Regions from separate parts of the Alkalihalobacillus sp. MEB130 genome, predicted to be linked through region 1. Evidence: riboswitches for the same ligand, from Rfam matches in the RefSeq annotation. Region 1 holds a riboswitch; each other region holds the start of a gene.
The links. Region 1 has a riboswitch for lysine ahead of N0O92_RS00375 (Na+/H+ antiporter NhaC family protein). Riboswitches for the same ligand answer to the same signal wherever they lie in the genome.
Positions count from the first base shown of each region.

Region 2: another riboswitch for lysine. It lies ahead of N0O92_RS04400 (aspartate kinase); the one in region 1 lies ahead of N0O92_RS00375 (Na+/H+ antiporter NhaC family protein).
Region 3: another riboswitch for lysine. It lies ahead of dapA (4-hydroxy-tetrahydrodipicolinate synthase); the one in region 1 lies ahead of N0O92_RS00375 (Na+/H+ antiporter NhaC family protein).

Region 1 covers NZ_JAOANA010000001.1:64,818-69,849, forward strand. The annotation lists gene N0O92_RS00370 (PstS family phosphate ABC transporter substrate-binding protein) at 1-231, opposite strand, end outside; gene N0O92_RS00375 (Na+/H+ antiporter NhaC family protein) at 339-1,940, opposite strand; lysine riboswitch at 2,061-2,242, opposite strand; gene yunB (sporulation protein YunB) at 2,311-3,174, opposite strand; gene N0O92_RS00385 (dihydrofolate reductase) at 4,065-4,553, opposite strand; gene fbpA (Fur-regulated basic protein FbpA) at 4,810-4,983, shown strand.
Region 2 covers NZ_JAOANA010000003.1:166,969-172,000, forward strand. The annotation lists gene trxA (thioredoxin) at 106-420, shown strand; gene uvrC (excinuclease ABC subunit UvrC) at 557-2,332, shown strand; lysine riboswitch at 2,405-2,594, shown strand; gene N0O92_RS04400 (aspartate kinase) at 2,709-3,950, shown strand; gene N0O92_RS04405 (YslB family protein) at 4,026-4,424, opposite strand; gene N0O92_RS04410 (TrkH family potassium uptake protein) at 4,645-5,032, shown strand, end outside.
Region 3 covers NZ_JAOANA010000005.1:39,171-44,202, reverse strand. The annotation lists gene N0O92_RS06770 (M24 family metallopeptidase) at 1-780, shown strand, start outside; gene N0O92_RS06765 (DMT family transporter) at 952-1,890, shown strand; gene dapA (4-hydroxy-tetrahydrodipicolinate synthase) at 1,919-2,806, opposite strand; lysine riboswitch at 2,942-3,124, opposite strand; gene N0O92_RS06755 (aspartyl-phosphate phosphatase Spo0E family protein) at 3,196-3,336, opposite strand; gene N0O92_RS06750 (YhcN/YlaJ family sporulation lipoprotein) at 3,599-4,312, shown strand; gene N0O92_RS06745 (hypothetical protein) at 4,377-4,943, opposite strand.

The DNA of each region.
Region 1 (5,032 bases):
AAGTGCGAAAAAACTGATGAGCGCAATCCGGATGGTCTTAGGTTTTAATAATCGGAAAATGAGAACAACCGTAAGAATCATGAATGAAACTGTGATCACAACAATGAGTGGGGTATAAAACGTTAACCCGCCCATTAGCAAACTTATAACCACAACAACGTAACCGAAGAAAGCTAGTAAAGCAATGATAATAATAGATATGATAACATTTAATAGTAGATTCGATTTCATCTCTTTCCCCCTTCCTCTCACTTTACCATAATTTTCCCACTTTTCTATCGTTACATTTTAAATAAAAAAAGAGCCAACTTCATACTGAAGTTGACCCTTTCCCTCTATTACGCGCTTGCTCCAGTGATTCTCTTTAAAACAAACACCGTTGCAACAAGTAATGCAAATGCAACAATCAAACTTAAAACAACACTCGCAGTTAACCCTAGGACAATATAGGATACAACTGTGATTCCAGCTGCAATGAGAGCATATGGAAGCTGTGTAACAACATGATCAATATGATGACTTCCTGCCCCTGTAGATGAAAGAATCGTCGTATCCGAAATCGGAGAACAGTGATCCCCGAAAATCGATCCCGCTAGTACGGCTGCCATCATTGGCAAAATCATCGTAATGTCCATAACAGCTGCCATTTCGCCTGCTATTGGTAACAACAAGCCAAACGTTCCCCATGACGTTCCTGTTGAAAATGCAGCAAAGCCAGCAATAATAAACAAAATCGCAGGTAAGAACATTGGATTTAAATTAGACTGCTCCACAAGAGACGCCAAATACGTTCCTGTCCCTAGATCGCCAATAATAGAAATGAGCGTCCATGCAAAGAATAAAATGTAAATGGCTGGTAGCATAGATTTCATTCCGATTAGTAAAGACGTTCCAAGCGCTGTACCAGACTTTGGTTTCACAACATTTAGAAGAAGAGCGACCGCTAATCCAAACAACCCACCATAAACAAGAGCTGCAGCGACATCTGTGTTTTCAAAAATAGTTAAGATCGTTACTTCACCGTCTGTTCCCTCGATACCAGTTGTCACCATGAAGAACACGGTTCCTACGATTAACGCAACGATTGGCCAAACGAGGTCGCCAACTTTTCCTTTATCGCTTGATTGGATGTCATCTTGAGAACCAGGAATGGGACCAAGAGCAGCGTTAAATAATTCTCCATTTTTTACTGCACGGGTTTCATGAGCTTTCATCGCCCCAAAATCTAAATTGAACCACGCAACAGCTAACACGAGACCGATAGCGACCAACGCATAAATGTTCATCGGAACCATTAGTAAAAAGGCTTGCAGGGCTTCATACTGCGTAACCGAATGCGTGGCAAAAATTCCAGCAATAATGGCAATAATGTAAGCACCCCAACTTGAGATTGGCGCAATCACACACATAGGTGCCGCCGTTGAATCGACAAGGTATGCTAATTTTGCACGAGAAATGCGATGCCTGTCTGTCAACGGCCTGCTGACATTCCCCACTGTCAAACTGTTAAAATAGTCATCAATGAAAATAATGAGACCAAGAACAACGGTTAAAAGCTGTGCGCCAACACGTGTTTTCACACGCTTCATCGCCCATTCTCCAAACGCGCGGCTTCCACCAGAACGCGTAATAAGAGCGGCCATCATTCCTAGTAAAAGTAAGAAAAGAACAATGAAAAATTCCCACGTATTAATGGCAAAGCCCTCATCAATAATGGCAGAAGTGACTGTTCCAAAAGTCGTTGTTTCCACGTCAAAGTCAAAGATGATCCCCATAACAATACCGTAAATTTGGGCTGCTGCCGCTAATGGATTAAAGTCATTCACCATTAACGCTCCCACAATAGCACCAGTTCCAAGTGATAGAAGAACTCGTCTAGTTAAAATAACCATCACAAGCGCTAAAACGGGAGGAACTAAAGAAAAAATAGATAATTCCATCATGATACCTCCTTTTTATATGGTAGTTATATAGATGAATGAAGGACGAACGAACTGCATATAAAAAAGACGATAGTGGATCAACCACTATCGCCCTATACCCGCAATGTGTGTCCCCATAATTATGGTAGTCCTCCATAACTTGCTTGCTCCAAGTTATGACAGCTCTGCACTTATTCAATACAGATCCAGCAAAAATAGCTTGACATCTACTTCCACTTCGGCGATGGCTCCTTTCCCTTTTCATCAACGTTGTCATCCTTAGAAAAGATACTGATAGCAATCGCGCCTCTACCTCATCGTTTCAATGAGGCACCTCTATTTAATTACCAATTATGGATCTTATCATGTTTTCTCGAGATTCGCAATGTTAATTTGTGCCACTTGGTTCTGTTGGTGGCTCCGGTTCACTACCTGGTTCTGGCGCCCTCGCCTCATTTTCAGCTTCTGCTGTTTTGTCTACTCCAGCAGGAAGGATCATCCCGCCACCACCTTGTGAGTAATATTCTGGCACTTCACCAGGGACGAAAATACTTCCGATGACAATTTGCGTTGAAACCGTATCTGTATCTGTAGCGAATGGTATTACAATTTTCACATCAACTTCGACATCAATATGATAGGAGAGCGTTGTATTGTTGATCCCACTATCAACGACTTTGTAACTCATATCTGTTTTTACATCCCCAATAGCTGAGAATCTTACGGGAATTTGTGGTCCGAGATGAGCAAGTAAGGCATTATTCGTCGCTTGCCCTAACGGAATCGTATGGATAATCCCACCTTCAGCGTCAATATCCTGCATGCCTTGCGCTTCTCCTTCATCTAATTCCACTTCATCTGGAATCGTAATATCAAATTGCTGACCCTGTTCAACCAAACGTAAATATCGTTGAACTCGTGCCGTTGCCTCAGATAACACCCGTGTATAAATTTGTGAGTTAAACTGAACCGACCGAATCATCCCATCACTCGTATAGTCGGTAATAAATAACTCTTCTTGGTTTAAACTGGAACTAATCTTTTTTGAAACGGCATCATTAATTGCAAGTGTCGCAATTTTTCTCGTCTCGGTCGTCGCAATATGAACCAAAGTTGGCCTAATCCCCTTCTCAATGATCCACAACCCTTGCACTGTCAAAACAACAAAAATTAAGAAAGATAATAGCAGTACATAACGAAATGGGAGCGGACCTTTCCGAGCTCGGGGTCTATTTCTTCTCGGTGACCTCATGCTGAAAACCCCCTTCGTCCAATGTATATGCACCAAAGTAGGACAGAAAGAACCAAAGAAAAAAGGTGCTCTTCCTTTTTTCTTTGGTTCTTTCTGAGCGATGAGCGGAACCGCCGTTGTCTCTTAAGCTTTTTGAGCGGGTTTCTCAAAAAGCGCACGGCGTGTGGAGCCAGCGCCATTGTTCGCTCTGTTATCTTTAATACTCGCTCTCCCTTTTTTCTTTGGTTCTTTCTGAGCCATGAGCGGAACCGTCGTTGTCTCTTAAGCTTTTTGAGCGGGTTTCTCAAAAAGCGCACGGCGTGTGGAGCCAGCGCCTATTGTTCGCACTGTTATCTTTAATACTCGCTCTCCCTTTTTTCTTTAGTTCTTTCTGAGCGTTGAGCGGAACCGTCGTTGTCTCTTAAGCTTTTTGAGCGGGTTTCTCAAAAAGCGCACGGCGTGTGGAGCCAGCGCCATTGTTCGCACTGTTATCTTTAATACTCGATCTCCCTTTTTTCTTTGGTTCTTTCTGAGCGATGAGCGGAACCGCCGTTGTCTCTTAAGCTTTTTGAGCGGGTTTCTCAAAAAGCTTAAGAGACAACGCTACTTGGTCACACTTCCTTAGTTAAAGGAGGTACCAGTCCCTCTAAATTTTACTAGGAAGCGGACAGACGATTCGCTATTTTCATTAAAACAAGCATTATTTTTCTTTCGCGGACCGTACGGCCTCTATTTAGCAAATTATCCCCCTATTCTCTTAAATAAGAGTGAAATAGCGCCCTCTGTGTCCCCGTAGAGCCTCAACATGACCTTTTATCAAAAATAGAGAACTCAGTGTCCGCCAAAAAGATACAACTCAAAAAAAGCGCAATGAGTTTCCCCATTGCGCTCTCCTCACAAATCCTTATAAGTTACTTTTTTACTCTTTCATACGTTCGGAATTCATGTCGGTAGCGGTTCTTTTCATCCACTACTCCCTTTTCTACAAATACGATCTCCCACTCATCGTCTGAGATTTCCGGAAAAAACGTATCTCCTTCAAACGTTTCATCAATATACGTAACATAAAGCCGATCAACGTGTTCCCAAAACAACTTGAACACTTCTGTTCCTCCAATAACAAAACATTCATCTTCTTGCTGAGCGATGTCCAAGACGGCTTCAACCGTATGAACCACATCGCAGCCTTCTGCTTTATATTGTTCATCTCTTGTTAATACTACATTCCGTCGCTTCGGCAACGGTCTTCCGATGGATTCATACGTTTTCCGCCCCATCACAATCGTATGTCCGGTTGTCACTTTTTTAAAAAAAGCAAGATCTGCTGGCAGGTGCCACGGAAGTTGATTGTCTTTTCCTATTACTCGGTTTTGATCCATTGCAACTACAAATGAAATCATATGTAACGAACTCCTTTACACGTACTTTTTATCTTATCGTATCACATTTTCGAAAACGAGCATAAGATTGTTGCAGCATGATGAGTTCCACATAATGCTTAGTAACACAAGCTTTGATTTTCAGACGATTACCATCTCTTTTTGTAAATTCTTTCCCAAAGGTAGTTGACAATAACTGTATTCTCCCTCTATAATATAAATGTAAACGCTTACAGAAAGATTCTGTTATTATCTTTACAAAAGGGGAGTTGTTCGCATGTCTTTTGAAACATTGTCTCAGATCGATAAGGCACAAATTATCGATACCCTTTTAGAACATCAATTTTTTAAAATGCCAGATGGCCGTCAATTATATGAAGCAACCGAAGAAGAACTACGACTTCTCATCTGCTCACAACTTGAACAAGGAAATGACTATACATTTTTGTAATGAAAAAGGTTGTCTCTAAAAAGGTCTGACTAGCAGACTTTTCCTGAGA
Region 2 (5,032 bases), on a different contig from region 1:
ACATTCTCAGGATAAAATATAGTCGAGCAACAAATTCGCCAGCAGTGGAAGTGTTTGGTATAATTGTGCTGAAGTAAATTGTATTGGATAAAGGGAGGATTTATAATGGCAATCGTGAATGTAACAGATCAAACATTTGCATCTGAAACAAGTGAAGGAGTTGTCCTTGCAGACTTTTGGGCACCATGGTGCGGACCTTGTAAGATGATTGCTCCTGTTCTTGAAGAATTAGATTCAGAAATGGGCGATAAGGTAAAAATTGCTAAGCTTGATGTAGATGAAAACCAAGAGACAGCTGGTAAATACAGCGTCATGAGTATCCCAACTCTTCTTGTTTTCAAAGATGGTGAAGTAGTGGACCAAGTTGTTGGTTTCCAACCAAAAGAAGCTTTAGCAGAGCTTTTAAATAAGCACCTATAAGACAAATATAAGTGATTTCATTCTCCGATATCGGACGAGTGGAATCACTTTTTTTTATGTGAATTTTCTATATTCCAGTTTTTCTAACTTGCAAAAGTTCGCCTTCTAGCAAACAATAGAAGAGAGGTGGAATACGATGAGTCAAATCAAAGAAAAGCTATTAATTCTTCCTGATCAACCTGGCTGTTATTTAATGAAAGATCGTCAAGGTACGATCATCTATGTAGGAAAAGCAAAAGTGCTTAAAAATAGAGTACGTTCATATTTTACTGGTTCTCATGATGGAAAGACGCAGCGTCTTGTAAGTGAGATCGCTGATTTTGAATATATAGTTACATCCTCGAATATTGAAGCTTTAATTTTAGAAATGAATTTAATTAAGAAACATGACCCGAAATACAATGTCATGTTGAAAGATGATAAATCCTATCCTTATCTTAAAATTACGAATGAAGAGCATCCAAGGCTCATTACAACACGTCAAGTAAAAAAAGATGGGGGAAAATACTTTGGACCGTACCCGAATGCAGGGGCCGCCAATGAGACAAAGAAAATGCTAGATCGATTATATCCGTTGAGAAAATGTCGGACATTACCCGATAAAGTATGTTTGTATTATCATATCGGACAATGTTTGGCTCCATGTGTAGCGGAAGTGTCAAAAGAACAAAATCAAGCAATGGTACAAGACATTACAAAGTTTCTTCGTTCGGGTCATGATGAAATTAAAGATCAGCTAACAGAAAAAATGATGAAGGCTGCTGAGGAGATGGACTTTGAACGAGCAAAGGAAATACGTGATACGCTCCAACATATGGATACGGTGATAGAGAAGCAGAAAATGATGATTGGAGATCTTGTTGATCGTGATGTATTTGGCTTTGCTTATGATAAAGGCTGGATGTGTGTTCAAGTATTCTTTATTCGCCAAGGGAAACTAATTGAGCGTGATGTTTCCATTTTTCCTTTTTATAAAGACGCACCTGAAGATTTAATGACATTTATTGGCCAGTTTTATATGAAGAAGGAACATATAAAGCCGGCGGAAATTTTGCTTCCAGATGAAGTCGATAAGGAATTAATGGAGCAACTATTAGAGGTGAAAGCTCATCATCCAAAGCGCGGGAAGAAAAAAGAATTGCTTGATTTAGCGAATCAGAATGCGGCGATTGCCTTAAAAGATAAGTTCTCGCTTATTGAACGTGATGAAGATCGAACGATTAAAGCAATCGAACGCCTAGGAGAAGCGATGAACATCCGGACACCCTATCGAATTGAAGCTTTTGATAACTCAAATATTCAAGGAACGGATCCTGTATCGGCGATGGTTAGCTTTTTAGATGGAAAGCCAAGTAAAAAGGATTACCGGAAATACAAAATTAAAACAGTTGAAGGTCCTGATGACTATGGTTCCATGCGTGAAGTTATTAGAAGAAGATATGTCCGTCTTTTAAAAGAGTCGCTACCAATGCCGGATCTGATCGTCATTGATGGAGGGAAAGGCCAAATTGCAGCAGCCCAAGAAGTCATAGTTGATGAATTAGGATTAAGTATCCCTGTTTGCGGACTAGCAAAAGATGAAAAACACCGGACGTCGCAATTGCTTATGGGGGACCCACCTGTTGTTATCCCATTAAAACGTGATAGTCACGAGTTTTACTTGTTGCAGCGAATTCAAGATGAAGTTCACAGATATGCGATTACGTTCCATAGGCAGACACGCTCAAAAACGTTCTTTAAATCAGAGTTGGATGATATTCCTGGGGTAGGGGAAAAGCGAAAACGCCAATTGTTAAAGCATTTTGGCTCTGTAAAAAAGATGAGAGAAGCAAGCTTGGAAGATTTCAAGAAACTATCTATACCAGATAAAGTGGCAGATGCAATTATAAAAACATTACAAGAAAAAGACTAAAAAACCCTCTTGTATCATTTTTTAATCTTTGCTAAAATGATATCTAATTGAATATGCCACACTTCAAATGAAGTGATTGGTAGAGGAGCGAAAACCAATAGTAGGCTTTCTGAGGGGAATGAGACCTGTTGAAGATGGCTGAAAGGGGAATTCGCCGAAGTGCAGGAGAACAACTCATATTCCCTGTGCTGGACCTATGTTGAAGAAGCATAGGGCTGTCACATACCTACACCCAATTGGTATGTGGAGAACTATCTCACGAGAGAAACAGGGAGCAGTGTGGTACCGGACTGGTATGACTAGCAACAGTGAGGGGTTTTCCTTATTGTTGCTTTTTTGCATTCTCACACGTGAGAAACAAGGAGAGGAATAGAAGATGGCAAGAATCGTACAAAAATATGGTGGCACATCAGTTGGGTCGGTTGAAAGGATCCAACATGTTGCCACAAGAGTAGAGAAAGCTGTATTAGAAGGACATGAGCTAGTTGTTGTTGTATCAGCAATGGGGAAATCAACTGATGAACTAGTATCATTGGCTAATCAAATTACAGATAATCCAAGTAAGAGAGAAATGGATATGTTGCTTACTACAGGAGAACAAGTAACCATTTCTTTGCTTTCAATGGCTTTGCAAGCCCGTGGAATTGAAGCAATTTCCTTAACGGGATGGCAAGCGGGAATGAAGACAGAAGCAAGCCATGGGAACGCTAGAATTGAAGCAATTGATAACGGGCGAATCGAAAAGGAATTAGCTCAAGGGAAAGTGGTTATCGTGGCAGGATTCCAAGGATTAAGTCCAGACGGAGAAATCACAACCCTTGGTCGTGGAGGTTCTGATACAACTGCGGTTGCTCTTGCTGCTTCATTAAAAGCAAGTCGATGTGATATTTATACAGATGTAACAGGAGTATTTACAACGGACCCTCGGTTTGTAAAGAAAGCAAGAAAACTACACTCTATTTCCTATGATGAAATGTTAGAAATGGCCAATTTGGGAGCAGGAGTTTTACACCCAAGAGCAGTGGAGTTCGCTAAAAATTATGATGTTCCATTGATGGTGGCGTCGAGTATGGAAGAAGTGGAAGGAACGTTGATTGAGGAGGAAGTAACAATGGAAAAAAATTTAATCGTACGTGGAATTGCTTTTGAAAACGATGTAACGAAGGTTACGGTAAAAGGATTACCGAATCGACTAAATACATTATCTAGTTTATTTACTACGTTATCGAATCATCACGTGAATGTAGATATTATTATTCAAAACCAAGTGGATGAAGAGCATGTAAATATTTCTTTTTCCATTACACAAAGCACTTTAAAAGAAACACTCAACGTTTTACAAGCAGCTCAAGATGAATTGCAATTTAGTGATGTGACGTTCGAAGAGGAGTTAGCGAAAGTTTCCATCATTGGCTCAGGAATGGTTTCAAATCCGGGTGTAGCAGCGAAGATGTTTGATGTACTTGCTTCAAATGATATTTTTGTTAAGATGGTCAGTACATCAGAAATTAAAGTGTCTGTCGTCGTTCAAGAAATCGATATGGTTCTAGCGGTTGAGATGCTTCACGAGGAATTTCAATTAGCAGAGGAAGTTGAAGAACTGTCAGTAACTGTTTAAAAAAACATAAATAAAGGTTGTCTCAAAAGGTGCTCCTCCTCAAATAGGGGGAAAACCTAACATGAGACAACCTTATTATTGTTTGATTGGATCTCGTTTGTCGGTCTCAACTGTAATAACAATTAACTCTTTTTTCATAGTATAGGTAGCGCCTGTAATACATTCATACCAAGATTCCAGTTGTTGTGCAAGGAAACCAGCCTCTAATTGATAACAGCGCTCATCTTTGCTGTCTATCCATGGTGCTTGTAATTCGAAAATGTGAAGCTGTTTTTTTTCTTTAACTTTTGTAAGAATTCCCCAATTGGCCTTCTCAAAAAAATGAATGGTCTCTTCCTCATTTGAAAGCGGATATTTTCTAGCGAGAGATTTTCCAATCCAATATAAAATAGAATCATGTTCCTTTCCTAAAACGTCCTTTAGAACATCATTTCTAATTAGGTCATATCCAAACTGAGTTGCACGATCTTCCATAAAACAGCTCCTCTCCTTACTATCTAAAAAAAGCAAATTCATCTGCCCGACGTCTAATTACGGACGATTCATCGTATTATGAAGCTCTTTTGATCATAAACGAACTTATTCTAGCGTACAAGACCAAATAGCGGAAATGAACAAGAGGTCCTAAAGTGTTCTAGATTTGACAATGTTTAAATGTTATACTTATCCGCGAACAAAAGCGGAGGTATTATTAATGAAATCAGGGTTGAATCAATTTCTTTCCCCGTTTAGGGTTATCATCATTGCGTATATTATTGCGATGTTTCTTTTCAGTATCTTATTATATTTGCCAATCTCTCATCAGCCAGGAGTAAATGTAACCTATTCACAGGCTCTATTTACATCTGTTAGTGCCGTAAGTGTGACAGGTTTAACTGTAGTCAATGTTCCAGAAACATATAGCTACGTCGGCATTGTATTTCTGGCGCTAGCTATTCAACTTGGCGGAATTGGGATAATGACAATGGGTACGTTTGTCTGGATGCTATTTGGCCGTAAAATTAATTTAGCACAGAGAATGCTCATTATGGTCGACCAAAATCAAAATACGTTTTCTGGTTTGGTTAACTTGATGAGAGGAA
Region 3 (5,032 bases), on a different contig from region 1:
ACATTTAAAGACACATCTAGTTTAGTTAATATGATTCGCCTCATTAAGTCAGACGATGAAATAACGTATATGAGAAGAGCTGGAAAAATTGTTGAACTTGCGATGACAGCAGCTTATGAGAGTGTTCAAGTAGGTGTAAGGGAATCGGATGTGGCGGCAGCGATATACGAAGCTCAAATTAAGGGAACTCCACAGTTTGGCGGGGACTATACCTCAATTGTACCGATGATGCCAACAAATGAGAACACATCTTGCCCTCATTTAACTTGGACAGATCGACCTTATCAAAAAGGAGATTTTTTAACGCTAGAAATTGCAGGAGCTTATAAACGATATCATGCGCCAATGGCAAGAACGATGGCAATTGGAACCGCCCCAAATGAGGTAAAAGAACTTTCTGCCGTCGTAGAAGAAGGGATAGAGGCAACATTAGACTTTATAAAACCAGGTGTTCGGGCAGAAGAGGTCGAACGAATTTGGAGTAAAACAATTGGAAAATACGGGCATAGGAAAAGTTCTCGACTTGGTTATTCGGTCGGCCTCAGTTTTCCACCTGATTGGGGTGAGCACACAGTTAGTTTTCGCCCTGGAGACGAGACGTTGTTAAAACCAAACATGACGTTTCATCTAATGCCTGGTATCTGGTACAACGATTATGGGGTCGAAATAACCGAAACGATTCGTATTACAGAAGATGGTGTAGAACTGTTAACGAATTTCCCGCGAACGTTGTATGAAAAACCTAATTTATCGATCATTACAGATGAGCATACGTCTTAATAATACAAAGTGACTCTAAAAAGGTATATTCCTCTTTAGAGTCACTTTTTTTGTAGATGAAAGTGTAAGCGTTTTAAATAGAAAATTATTACGGTATTCGAAAAAAAATCGTGACCTGCAGATGGGAGGGTGGTAAGATACAACTACGAAAAGTAGAGAGGACGGTTCATTATGAAAGATCAATCCCTGCTCTTCACATACAGCATTGTTTTTTTTGTGATGATCATATGGGGTCTAAATGTTGTTATGTTAAAAGTGTTAGTCGATACGTTTCCTGCCGTTACGATGACGGTGTTTCGTATTATGACTGCCGGAATGGTAACAGCTGCAATCATACTAGCTAGTAAAAACATGAGAAAACTCACAAAAAAGGAATGGAAGTATACGTTTTTAGGAGCCTTGTTTGGTGTGGTTGCGCATCATTTCTTTTTGTCTGTCGGTTTAACGTTAACGAATGCATCGACTGCAGTATTGATATTGGCTCTTCTCCCGCTTTCAACGTCGATTCTTGCGATAGTGTTTTTAGGAGATCGATTAACGAAGTGGCGAACAGTTGGAATCGGTTTAGCTTTTGTAGGCGTACTGTTTATTCAAGGTGGAGGTGGCGAAGGAGTGTTTTCTCTAGGAGAATTGTATATTTTCCTGGCGATGATCGTTCAAGCGATTAGTTTCATCTTTATTAAAAAAGGGACAACAAGCCTTGATTCTAAACAAATGACAAGCATGATGCTTTTAATTGGGTCCATAGGACTACTCTTTATTAGTCTCGTGTTAGAGCCAGGCAGTATCGGGGAAATGCTTGGAGCGCCTTTAGGAGCTTATGTTATTTTTTTCGTTTCAGCAATTTTGGCTACTGCTTTAGGTCATTTCTTATTTAACGCCGCGATTCAGAAAATAGGAGCGGGTCAAGCGGCCATTTTTAATAATTTTGTTCCCTTTTTTGGTCTAATTAGTTCAGCCTTGTTTCTAAACGAACAAGTCTATTGGTATCAATCCTTTGGGTTTATGTTTATTGTTATTGGTGTATTATTTGGAACAGGCTACATAGAATCTATGTTTCTGAAACGAAAGCAAAATCAAGAGCCTACACTTCAGAAAAAAAGCATGTAGCGAATTAGCTACATGCTTTTTGGTTATTTTAGCTTACAAAAAAGGTAACTGTTGGCTGAACTACGTTTTGTAGTTCTTGTTGTTGCTCAGCTGTAAGAGGGACTAAAGGTAAGCGTACAGGGCCAGCTTTAATTCCTTTCATTTCCATTGCAGCTTTAACAGCTGTAGGGTTAGGTGCAATGAATAACGTCTTCATAATAGGAAGTAACTGACGGTGCTGCATCGCAGCTGCTGTTACTTGACCGGCTTGATAATTTCGCACCATTTGCTGCATTTCGTTCCCGACAATATGAGATGCTACAGAAATAATTCCTGTACCGCCAATAGCTAAGATTGGCAATGCTAAGCTATCGTCTCCACTATAGACTGTAAAGCCTTCAGGAGCATGCTCGATCAGTGTAGCTACAGCATCCAAGTCACCACTTGCTTCTTTCATTGAAACAACGTTCGGAAGTTGTGCTAAACGCAATGTCGTATCAACATCCATATTAACGGCACTTCTTCCTGGAATGTTATATAGCATAACTGGAAGCTTTGTTGATGTGGCAATTGCGTGGAAGTGCGCATACAGTCCTTCTTGTGAAGGTTTGTTGTAATAAGGAACAACAAGCATAACGCCATCTACACCAAGTTCTTCCGCTTTTTTCGTTAATTCAATGGAGGCTTGAGTGTTATTTGAACCTGTTCCAGCAATGACAGGAATTTGACCATTTGCGGTTTCAACAACCGTCTTAAAAAGTAGCAATTTTTCTTCAGTGGAAAGAGTAGGAGATTCTCCTGTCGTTCCAGCAACGACAACGGCATCTGTTCCGTTTGCGATAAGATGTTTTACAAGTTCTTTTGTTGCAGGTATATCTAGTTGTCCATGTTGATTAAATGGTGTAACCATTGCAGTAATAATACGACCAAAATTCATCCAATTCACCCTCAATTCAAAAATTTTTTCCATATACGTAGGGGGAAGATGGGCTACTGGTAGGCACAAAAAAACAACAATGAGGCCTCTACTCATTGTTGTTAGGTTTAGCAATTGAAGCAAAACCAATTCAATGTGTGAGATAGCCCTCCATATAGCGCTATAGCTATATGACAGTACTGCCCTTATTCAGAACAGTCCCAGCTAATGAGACATGAGATCTCATGTAGCTTCGGCAAGTATCCCTTTCGATTAGCATCTGTGGATCTCATTCTCCTCCACTAACGTACTAATGATCCTTGCACCTCTACCCAAACTTCAAATGTATGAAGTAAGATAATACGTGATTTGTGTCTACCTTACCAAATGTTATCAATGATTGCAATGCTTTAGTAAGAATTTCTTTGTAATAAATTAAGCAGCTTGTCTAGCTCTTGGCTACATTCGACGGTTACTTTAGCTGTCAGTCCGTATTTTTTAGCAAGATTCAACATTTGTAATCGTTTTTGCTCTATTTCTATACATAACATATTCCACTCCACCTCGACAAATATAAAAAACAGACGAATTGGTTAGGGTTAAAATGGGAGTTATATCGCTGGTGTGGCTAAGCAAATTGTCTATTTATAAAATTATTATACCCAACAGAAATTTGTTGAAAAGTGTTTCTGCTAAAGTAGTCAGGAATAGATGAAAAAAGAAATAAATCGACAAAAAATGCAAATTACTTTCTAAATATTTTCAGGTTGGAAACACGATTAACATCGCACACTAGGGATAGGAGGGATTGTCATGAAATCTGTAACTTACTTGTTCATAGCAGCAGCTGTATTAACAGGCTGTACGATACCACAACAAGCTGATATGGGGGCAAGCCCAGATCGTAATGAGGCCTTTAATGGTTATGGAGTGAATCATGTACGAGGATTGGAAGGACCTCTTTCTGATCTAATGGTTCCAGATCAATCTCCCAAGGGATTAACTGATCCGGTACTGCATTCTACAGGAGAAGGATCTCACGTAACCCGCCAACGTAACTTGAGTATGAAGCACGAAGGGGTGAATCATCAAGGACCACGTATCTTAAGCAATCGTCCTGGTGTGTTGCGAGATAAATATTCATACAGCAATGATCCGAATGTTGGTCGACTAGATAAAGGGCAACAAGCTCAACAAGCAACAACAGAGCTCACAAAAGAAATTGAAAAGAGAGTCGAATCCTTGCAAAATGTAAGGGATGCTCATGTCATGACAGACGGTGACCAAATCGTTATTGGAATTGAATCAAGTGAGCAAGACCGTGTGAAGTTAAAACGTGTAGTGGAAGAAGAAGTACAGCAAGTGACCGATATACGACGCGTTCATATTACAACCGATCGAAAATTAATTAACCGAATGAATGCGCTTGAACATCATGTGGGAATGGACAAACCATTTGACTCCATTGGTGGTGCCGTTGGTGATTTAGCTGACTTAGTTGACGATGCAGCGCATAGAAGAAGATAAAAACAGGGAAACATTTACTTCCCTGTTTTTTTTTTGCGTGAACCGGGGTCAGACCCCCATCCATTTAATGGATACCGTAATCTTCTGTTACAGCTAGGTACTCTCGTTCCATTAATTTATGTGATAAAACAGCATTTTCATAATAGACGCGTGCATTTGTTACTTGAAGAGGATGAATGGGCTCTTTCATATCTGATAAGATCCTCTCAAGTGCATCAATTTCCATTAAGGTGGATACGTGTACATGGTGCAACGCATCAAAAGGTTCAGGGCGACTAGTGTTAATAAACTCTTCACCTTTATTACGAAGGAGCTCTATTTTATCCATTGTCTCATCAACATCTGATGTTTCAACTGTTCCTTGATCAAAAAATGTGGCAAGGTCTTCTAACAACACAGCCGTTTCACTAATATAATGACCTGCTTCATCTGCATAACTTTGCATCGCTGTATAACGCGGAACTCGTTGTTTATTTTGGTCTCTTATGCTTGGAGGAGCTGGAGTATCATGGTAATCCGATCTAAATTGCTGGGCCTCGACATCATGGACAATTTCTTCCTCCGAATCAGCTCCACAACTCGCAAGCACTAAACTCGTTCCAATTACGAACAGGACTTGTCTCTTTTTCAAGGTGCATCAACCTCCGATATACAAACGTTTCCCCTAGTATGAAACATGCAGGAAAAAGTATGCATTAATCACCAAGTTCCTCCGTATGA